DNA from 2 places in the Lacrimispora sp. genome. Region 2 is predicted to be linked to the other one. Evidence: a T-box and tRNA genes for the amino acid it is inferred to sense, from the RefSeq annotation. Region 2 holds a T-box; the other holds one or more tRNA genes.
The links. A T-box is a leader RNA that pairs with one kind of tRNA and senses whether it is charged. The one in region 2 lies ahead of metG (methionine--tRNA ligase), so its partner is inferred to be a tRNA-Met.
Positions count from the first base shown of each region.

Region 1: it encodes a tRNA-Met, which carries the amino acid that the T-box ahead of metG (methionine--tRNA ligase) is inferred to sense. The anticodon was not compared.

Region 1 covers NZ_JBKVXF010000001.1:1,061,953-1,066,383, reverse strand. Annotated here, with positions in the region: gene ACLTWA_RS05225 (spore coat protein CotJB) at 1-43, opposite strand, end outside; gene ACLTWA_RS05220 (spore coat associated protein CotJA) at 43-240, opposite strand; gene ACLTWA_RS05215 (NYN domain-containing protein) at 438-1,358, shown strand; tRNA gene ACLTWA_RS05210 (tRNA-Val) at 1,538-1,610, shown strand; tRNA gene ACLTWA_RS05205 (tRNA-Met) at 1,648-1,721, shown strand; gene ACLTWA_RS05200 (diacylglycerol/lipid kinase family protein) at 1,883-2,809, shown strand; gene ispF (2-C-methyl-D-erythritol 2,4-cyclodiphosphate synthase) at 2,845-3,387, shown strand; gene cysS (cysteine--tRNA ligase) at 3,415-4,431, shown strand, end outside.
Region 2 covers NZ_JBKVXF010000007.1:21,433-25,863, forward strand. Annotated here, with positions in the region: gene ACLTWA_RS18290 (TraX family protein) at 1-649, opposite strand, end outside; gene metG (methionine--tRNA ligase) at 739-2,715, opposite strand; T-box leader at 2,809-3,098, opposite strand; gene ACLTWA_RS18300 (DUF885 domain-containing protein) at 3,241-4,431, shown strand, end outside.

The DNA.
Region 1 (4,431 bases), on a different contig from region 2:
TGATTTCTGTAATCTGTTTTAAAAGACTGTTGCGGTCTGCCATTATAAATCACCTCCCGTAATATAGAATGGGAGATTAAGGCTCGGGAATATGGTCCCGTTTTTTAAAGCTGCTGCCGGGTCATATGGCTGTTCCCAGGGCTGCATAGGCACAGTTGCAATTGCAAGCTGAACCGACTGCGTCGGTGTTGCAGGAATTCCTTTTGTTGTATCGCTTCCGCATGAATTACATGAATTCATAATAACACTCCTTTCAGTTCTATCATTGATCGTTCCTTTTTATTATGAACATAAGAAAGAAAAAAACCTTATAAAAATTCTCCCATATTAACCACTGCGATGTTATTGTAATAAATGGAAAAATGAAATATAATAAAATAGATTACAAGGGAAAAGACAGAATATGGAAAAACAATTTAAGACGGGAGAGCATAGGTTTGAGTGACAAAAAGTTTGCAGTATTAATTGATTCTGATAATATTTCAGCCAAGTATATTACATGTATCCTGGATGAGATGACCCGATATGGTGTCATTACCTACAAAAGGATTTACGGTGATTGGACAAGCGCCCAGATGGGGAAATGGAAGATGGAGCTATTGGAAAATTCCATCACTCCCATTCAGCAGTTTTCCAATACTGTTGGAAAGAATGCTACGGATTCAGCACTGATTATTGATGCGATGGACCTGCTTTATACAGATCATGTGGATGGGTTTTGTATCGTATCCAGTGACAGCGACTTTACCCGTCTTGCCAGCAGGCTTCGGGAATCAGGAAAAGAAGTCATTGGTATGGGAGAAGAAAAAACTCCCAAATCTTTCCGTGCTGCCTGTACGGTTTTCACTAATTTGGAAGTGCTTCTTGATCAGGATGAAGAAGGAACCGGTGGAGGAGCTATTGGAAAAGAGGTAATTGAACAGGATATTGCATCCATTATCTTGGAAAATGACGATAAGAACAAGGCGACCGGACTGGGTGAGATCGGCAACCGTCTTGTGAAAAAATATTCTGATTTTGATGTAAGAAACTATGGTTACAGCTCTTTGTCAAAGTTTCTGGAAGAGATGGACAGCTTTGAACTGAGAAAATCCAATAATGTGGTAACTGTCCGCATGAAGGATAACCGCACAAAACGGCAGGAGCTTGATGATTATGCGGTAAAGTTAGTCAAAGGCAGCGGAAAAAATGGTATGGAGCTTGCTGCGCTGGGCAATGGCATGCACCGGAAGTTCGCGGACTTTAAAGTTAAGGATTACGGATATTCCACTTTTTCCAAATTTGTTCACAGTATTGTTCAGTTGGAAGTGCGTGAAAATAAAAACAATAGTAAAGCAGTATTTTTGAAAAAAGAATAATAAAAAAGCCATCCGTGAAGCAGTATTTTTTTCCGCGGATGGCTGCTTTTCCAGGGCTTTCAGAGGGACATGGGAAAAAGGAAAAAAATTGACAAAAAAGTGTTGACAATTGATACAATTCATATTATACTAATGAAGCAGTCGGGAACGAGAGATAAACAAACGTCCGGACAAGCACTGGGATCTTAGCTCAGCTGGGAGAGCATCTGCCTTACAAGCAGAGGGTCACAGGTTCGAGCCCTGTAGGTCCCACTGATAAATAAAACTTATTTATCACACAATTTTATATGGCGGAATAGCTCAGTTGGCTAGAGCACACGGTTCATACCCGTGGTGTCGAGAGTTCGAATCTCCCTTCCGCTACTTAAGACCCTGTAATCCTTTGATTACAGGGTTTTTTCTTTTAGAAAAAGAGTCTTTTTTTGGACTCTTGCGCCGGAGGCGGCAGCCTATTTCCATTTTTTTTATATTCATTTCTGCCGTTTTATGATATACTAACAAATAGCAAAAAGCGGAGGGATTCCATGTACAATTTTATTGTAAACCCCAACTCACGCTGCGGACGTGGACAAATTATATGGAGAAAGCTGGAAGAGGTGTTAAGAACTTCCGGAGTGGAGTATCAGGCTTTCTTAACAGAAAGGCCGGGAGATGCCAGAATCTTTGCCAGTGAGCTTACGAGCGGCTGCAGGGAATCCAATGTTATCGTCGCAGTAGGCGGAGACGGAACAGTGAACGAGATCTTAGATGGACTTTCCTTTTGTGGTTCTATTACATTAGGGTATATTCCTGCCGGATCAGGTAATGATCTGGCAAGAAGCTTAAAACTGCCGAGAAATCCGGTCCGGTGTTTGAAAAAGATCCTTCAACCAAAATATTATAAGCTGATGGATTATGGAGTACTGACTTATGGAGAAGGAGAAATCTCCCACAGGCGGTTCATCGTAAGTGCCGGCATCGGAATGGATGCGGCTGTTTGCCATAACATTTTATTTTCAAAAACCAGGGGGCTGCTCCATAAGCTCCATATCGGGCGCCTGGCTTATCTCCTGGTGGGAATAAAACAGCTGGCCCTGGCGAAGCCGTCAAAGGGATATATTCTTTTGGATGGTGTTCAAAAAGTGGAATTTAACCACGTGTATTTTATATCTGCCCATATTCATCCCTATGAGGGCGGGGGATTTAAGTTTGCCCCGGACGCCAGCTTTGAAGACGGGAAACTCACGGTCTGTATGATGAATAACAGAAAGAAGCGGAAGCTGATTCCGGTTCTTGCCTGTTCCCTTTTAGGCAGAAAATCCTCGAATACGGGGATTCGATTCTATACCTGTGAAGAAATTGCGGTTCACATGGAGCACCCTATGGCGGTTCATGCCGACGGAGAAAGCTGTTTTTGCCAAAAGGATGTACAGATTCGCTGTATCAGTAAAAAATTGCGGGTGATTGTGTAGCAATGTTTGTATATATATAGAAGAAAGGATAAATTATGAGAATTGGACAGGGATATGATGTTCATAAATTAGTAGAAGGAAGAGATTTAATTATCGGGGGCGTTAAAATTCCCTATGAAAAAGGGCTTTTGGGCCATTCGGATGCAGATGTACTGACCCATGCGGTGATTGACGCACTGTTTGGCGCGGCCGCATTAGGGGATATCGGAGAACATTACCCGGATAACGACCCTCAGTATAAAGGCATTTCCAGCATTGAACTGTTAAAGCTGGCAGCAGGACTTCTGGAAGAGAAGGGCTATATTGTTGAGAACATTGATGCTACGGTCATTGCTCAGAATCCAAAGCTTCTGCCCTTTCGGCCCCAGATGATTAAGAACATTGCAGATGCCCTTAATCTGCCGGTGGGAAAAGTGAATGTAAAGGCGACTACAGAAGAGGGGCTTGGCTTTACCGGAAGCGGAGAAGGAATTTCCGCTCAGGCAATCACCCTTCTTACTTCTGTAGAGGATTACTGTTATGATGATAAAATCATGGGACCGGATTGCGGGGGCTGCGGAGGCTGCTGTAAGAAATAGGAATTGGTAAGACAGGAGGAAAATATTGTGAAGATATTTAATACATTATCAAGACAGAAGGAAGAATTTGTACCGTTAGAGCCAAAGAAGGTCAAGATGTATGTCTGTGGTCCTACGGTTTACAATTATATACACATTGGCAATGCAAGACCTATGATCGTATTTGACACCGTAAGAAGATATTTTGAATATAAAGGTTATGAGGTTAACTTTGTCTCTAATTTTACCGATGTAGATGATAAGATCATAAAAAAAGCAATTGAAGAAGGAGTAGATGCAGATGTCATATCCAAGCGTTACATTGAGGAATGCAAAAAGGATATGAATGCCCTGAATATAAAGCCTGCCACAAAGAATCCTCTGGCAACGGAAGAAATCTGCGGAATGCTGGATATGATAAAGGAGCTTATAGATTCCGGCCACGCCTATGAGGCAAAGGACGGGACTGTATATTTCCGCACCAAGGCTTTTGAAGGCTACGGCAAGCTGTCTCACAAGAATCTGGAAGACTTGCAGTCCGGTTTTCGGGAAATCAAGGTGACAGGGGAAGACGGCAAAGAAGCCCCTTCGGATTTTGTTTTATGGAAGCCAAAAAAAGAAGGAGAGCCTTACTGGGAGTCTCCATGGTGTGAAGGCAGACCGGGATGGCATATTGAATGTTCCGTTATGTCAAAGAAGTATCTTGGAGACCAGATCGATATCCATGCAGGAGGGGAGGATTTGATTTTCCCCCATCATGAGAATGAAATCGCTCAGAGTGAAGCGGCCAATGGAAAAGAATTTGCAAAATACTGGATGCACAATGCATTTTTGAACGTAGATAATAAAAAGATGTCCAAATCGCTTGGGAATTTCTTTACGGTCAGAGAGATCGGAGAGAAATACGATTTAAGGATTCTGCGTTTCTTCATGCTCAGCGCCCATTACAGAAGCCCCCTTAATTTCAGCGCTGATTTGATGGAATCTTCCAAGAGCGGTCTGGACCGGATTATAACAGCCGTGGATAAGCTGAAGGACCTTCAGGCCAGAGCCAAGACCAGGAAT
Region 2 (4,431 bases):
TCCTTTCCCCTCTTTTTCCATTGTACATCCGAATGGGGACCAGCGCCAGAACTGCCGCACCAAAACAGGCAAGACTTTCCAAAACAGCAATGGCTCCCGCAAATATGGTCTGCATCTTTTTGTTTTCCCGGAAAATATAAAACATCAGGATCATTACGATTCCAATAATATTATAATCACATTTCAGAAAAACAGACGCACCGCATCCGGCAACGATGGCAAATGACTGCTTTAAAGGGTCGCCGTACGCTTTTTTATAAACGGAAAGGACCCAAAGTCCCAAAAACAGTGTAAAAAATACATTCTGGTATTCCGGGTGAAACCATTCTCCGTACATAGCCAGGTCAAAGGGTATCTCGGAAACCAGTGCAAATATAAGCAGTCTGGCACCGTACCGTTTTACATTTCTTGTATGAAGAAAACCTTCTACCAGCAGAAAGCAGAAGATGGGAAATGATATTCTTCCTACGGTACGAAGAACCAGATCCACAATCACCCACAGGCCGGCCTGGTCCATTCCCTGTTGCTTCAGTATTCCATTTTCAATAATAACTGCACCTATGTGATCAATGAACATGGTTACAATTGCGATAATCTTTAACGTACTGCCAGTGATTCCTTCTCTCCGGGCACTTATTGTCTTCTGCATGGGATTCTCCTTTTCAAAATGATAGGCCGGATTTATAAAATCCGGCCTATCATAATTTTCTATCTCATATCTTCTGATACTCCCTTACATCAGCAGATCTCTGCTCCTGCCGGCATTGGTTTTTCCGGAATCATAAGGGATAAGTTGCCTTCTGCATCTTCTGCACATAAAAGCATGCCTTCAGACATGACGCCAGCCAGTTTTGCTGGTTTTAAGTTTACCACAACCATCACCTTTTTGCCAACCATTTCTTCCGGAGAGTAATGAGCCTTGATTCCGCTGACAATCTGCTTCACCTGACTTCCGATCCGTACCTGGGAACAGAGAAGTTTTTTAGATTTCGGCACCGCTTCACAGGCAATGATCTCTCCTACCTGGAACTGCAGCTTTGCAAAGTCATCGTATTCGATCTCTGGTTTTGCTTCGATGTCAATAACGTCTGCTTCTGTATCACCAGCTTCACCGGCATCAGACGAGGAGGCTGCATTCATGGCCTCCACCTTTTCCAGCACTTCTTTCATATCCATACGTGCAAATAAAATCTCAGGCTTTTCCGTTACCTTGTTACCGGACGGATAACGGCCAAAGACATCCATCTCAGATAATTCTCTCTTTGTGGTGCAAAGCTGTGCAAGTATCTTCTTTGAAGTCTCCGGCATAAAGGATTCAAGAAGAGAAGCTCCGATGGTAATGGCTTCTGTCAGGTTATAAAGAACTGTTTCCAGCCGGGCCTTTTTCGCCTCATCCTTTGCAAGCGTCCAGGGAGCAGTTTCATCAATATACTTATTACTTCTTCTGAATATGTTAAAGATGGCTGTTATGGCATCTGCAACACGAAGCTTATCCATCCTTTCCTGAACCTTCTTCACTTCTTCCAGAACTACGGCTTTTAAATCATCGTCAAAGGAATCGGTATCCTTTCCGTCAGTAACCACACCTCCAAAGTATTTATTAGACATGGAAATAGTACGGTTTACAAGATTTCCAAGGATATTGGCAAGGTCGGAATTCATGCGTTCTACCATTAGCTCCCAGGAAATCACACCGTCATTTTCAAACGGCATTTCATGAAGAACAAAGTAACGAACGGCATCTACGCCGAAGAAATCTACGAGAGTATCTGCGTAGAGAACATTTCCTTTTGATTTGCTCATCTTCCCATCTCCCTGTAACAGCCACGGATGTCCAAACACCTGCTTAGGAAGGGGCACATCCAATGCCATAAGGAATATTGGCCAGTAAATGGTATGGAAGCGGATGATGTCCTTTCCGATCAGGTGTAAGTTGGCCGGCCAGTATGTTGCAAACTGGCTGGTGCTGTTCCCGTCACAGTCATAGCCGATTCCTGTAATATAATTTGTCAAAGCGTCAAGCCATACGTAGGTCACATGCTTTGGGTCAAAGTCTACAGGAATTCCCCAGGTAAAGGTGGTTCTGGAAACACAAAGATCCTGAAGACCCGGAAGAAGGAAGTTGTTCATCATCTCATTTTTCCTGGAGACCGGCTGTATAAACTCCGGATTTTCGTTGATGTGTCTGATGAGCCGGTCTGCATATTTGCTCATACGGAAGAAATAAGCCTCTTCCTTTGCCGGCTTTACTTCACGGCCGCAGTCCGGGCACTTTCCATCTACTAACTGGGATTCGGTGAAAAAGGATTCACAGGGCGTACAGTATAAGCCTTCATAATATCCTTTATAGATATCGCCCTGGTCGTAAAGCCTTTTAAAAATTTTCTGAACCTGCTTTTCATGGTCTTCATCGGTCGTCCGCATAAATTTATCATAAGAGGTATTCATTAAATCCCAAATTTTTCTGATTTCACCGGCTGCCTGATCGACAAATGCCTTTGGAGTCAGTCCTGCTGCTTCCGCCTTTTCTTCAATTTTCTGGCCATGTTCATCGGTTCCGGTCTGGAAAAATACGTCATAGCCCTCCGCTCTTTTAAAGCGGGCGATGGCATCCGCCAATACTGCCTCATAGGTGTTGCCGATATGAGGCTTTCCTGATGCATAGGCAATGGCGGTGGTAATATAATAAGGTTTTTTGTTTATATCTTTGCTCATGTTCCTTCCTCCTTGTTTCTAAAATGAGATGTGATTGGAAATTTATTTTATTTCCCGAAAAAAGAAACCCCGTCTTAAAAATCCTTTCGGAAATTTAAAGACGGGGAAATATCCCGTGTTACCACTTTAATTTATCCATACCTTACAGTATGGACCTTACCGGCTGCATCTGAGACCGGGAATTCTAAAAAATTCCATAAGTCTGCGTAAACAGTCTGACACGATAACGGGTGTAACCGTCGAAGTTTCAATGCATTGGTTATGTCAATTCAACTCCGCTGCTCCAAGGCCATATTGGGAAATCAGGTCATGCTTCCTTTTCAGCTTCCGGAAGTCTCTGCTCATGACCGTATATTTCTTACTCTTCTTTTCTCCGCATTCTCACATAGATCAATTGTTAGTAACCCTAGTGTAATGGTTTACGGAGGGTTTGTCAAGCGGGGAAACCTTCTTATGCCTTGTTTTGTCATGACTTTTTTGATTTCATCATATAAATATTAATAGTGAATTACGGAGGAATCTTATATGACAAACAAATTTTTTAAATTGAGCCGTAGAATTCTTTCCATTTTTCTATCGGTTGCCCTGCTAAGTGCATGTACGCCGCCCCCAGGCACTCCCGCCACTCCTTCAAGCGCAGGATACGAACGCTACCGGGCCGATGATTTAACCATGCAGAAGGAATTCAATCTGTTTACAGATGATTTATTCCGAAAAGAAATAAGCAACTCCGGAATCAGTTTTCATTTCAGCATTGCAGATCCTGCTTCCCGTGGATTTGATACCGTTCCCCTGACCCTGGGTGACTTTTCCCTGGATAAAATGAAGAATAACTCTAAGGATCTACTGGAGTTAAAAAAGAAGCTTACCCGGTTCAATCCCAGAAAGCTTACCAGTGATCAAAGACTTACCTATCAGATACTATACTCCTACATAGAAACAGAGCTTAAATCCGAAGGTCTGGAACTATATGCCCAGCCTTTAACCTCCACCATTGGAATCCAGGCACAGCTTCCGGTTCTGTTTGCTGAATATGCCTTTTACAGCCGGGATGACGTGGATCATTACTTATCACTGCTTTCCACCATTGATGATTATTATGCGCAGATCATGGAGTTTGAAAGGAAGAAATCTGAAGCCGGCCTTTTCATGTCCGATTCTGCTGCCGACAGTGTATTAAAATCCTGTGAGGCATATTTGATTCAGCCGGACCACAATTTTCTGGCGGAAACATTTAACAGCCGGATCGACGGACTTACCGACTTAACGGCAGAAGAAAAAGCCAGCTATAAAGAAAAGAACCTTAAGGTTCTTGAAGAACATTTTATTCCTGCTTATAAGAATCTGATAGAAGGGATTACCTCTCTGATGGGAACAGGTAAAAATGACAAGGGCCTGTACTGGTATCCGGATGGGAAAAAATATTTTGAATATCTGGTCCATTCCAATACGGGAACTTCCTACGATACCATTCCAAATCTAAAAAAGGCAATTGAAAAGCAGATGACCTCCGATATCAAGGCCCTGGGACAGATCACCAAAGATCACCCTCAGACCCTGGATCAGTTGGACACCTATACCTTCCGTTACACGAAGCCGGAAGATATCCTGGAATCTTTAAAAACCCAGATTACAACAGACTTTCCAGAGCTTCCTCCCTGTAACTATACGGTTAAATATGTACCTGCCGCACTGGAATCTTCCCTTAGTCCAGCC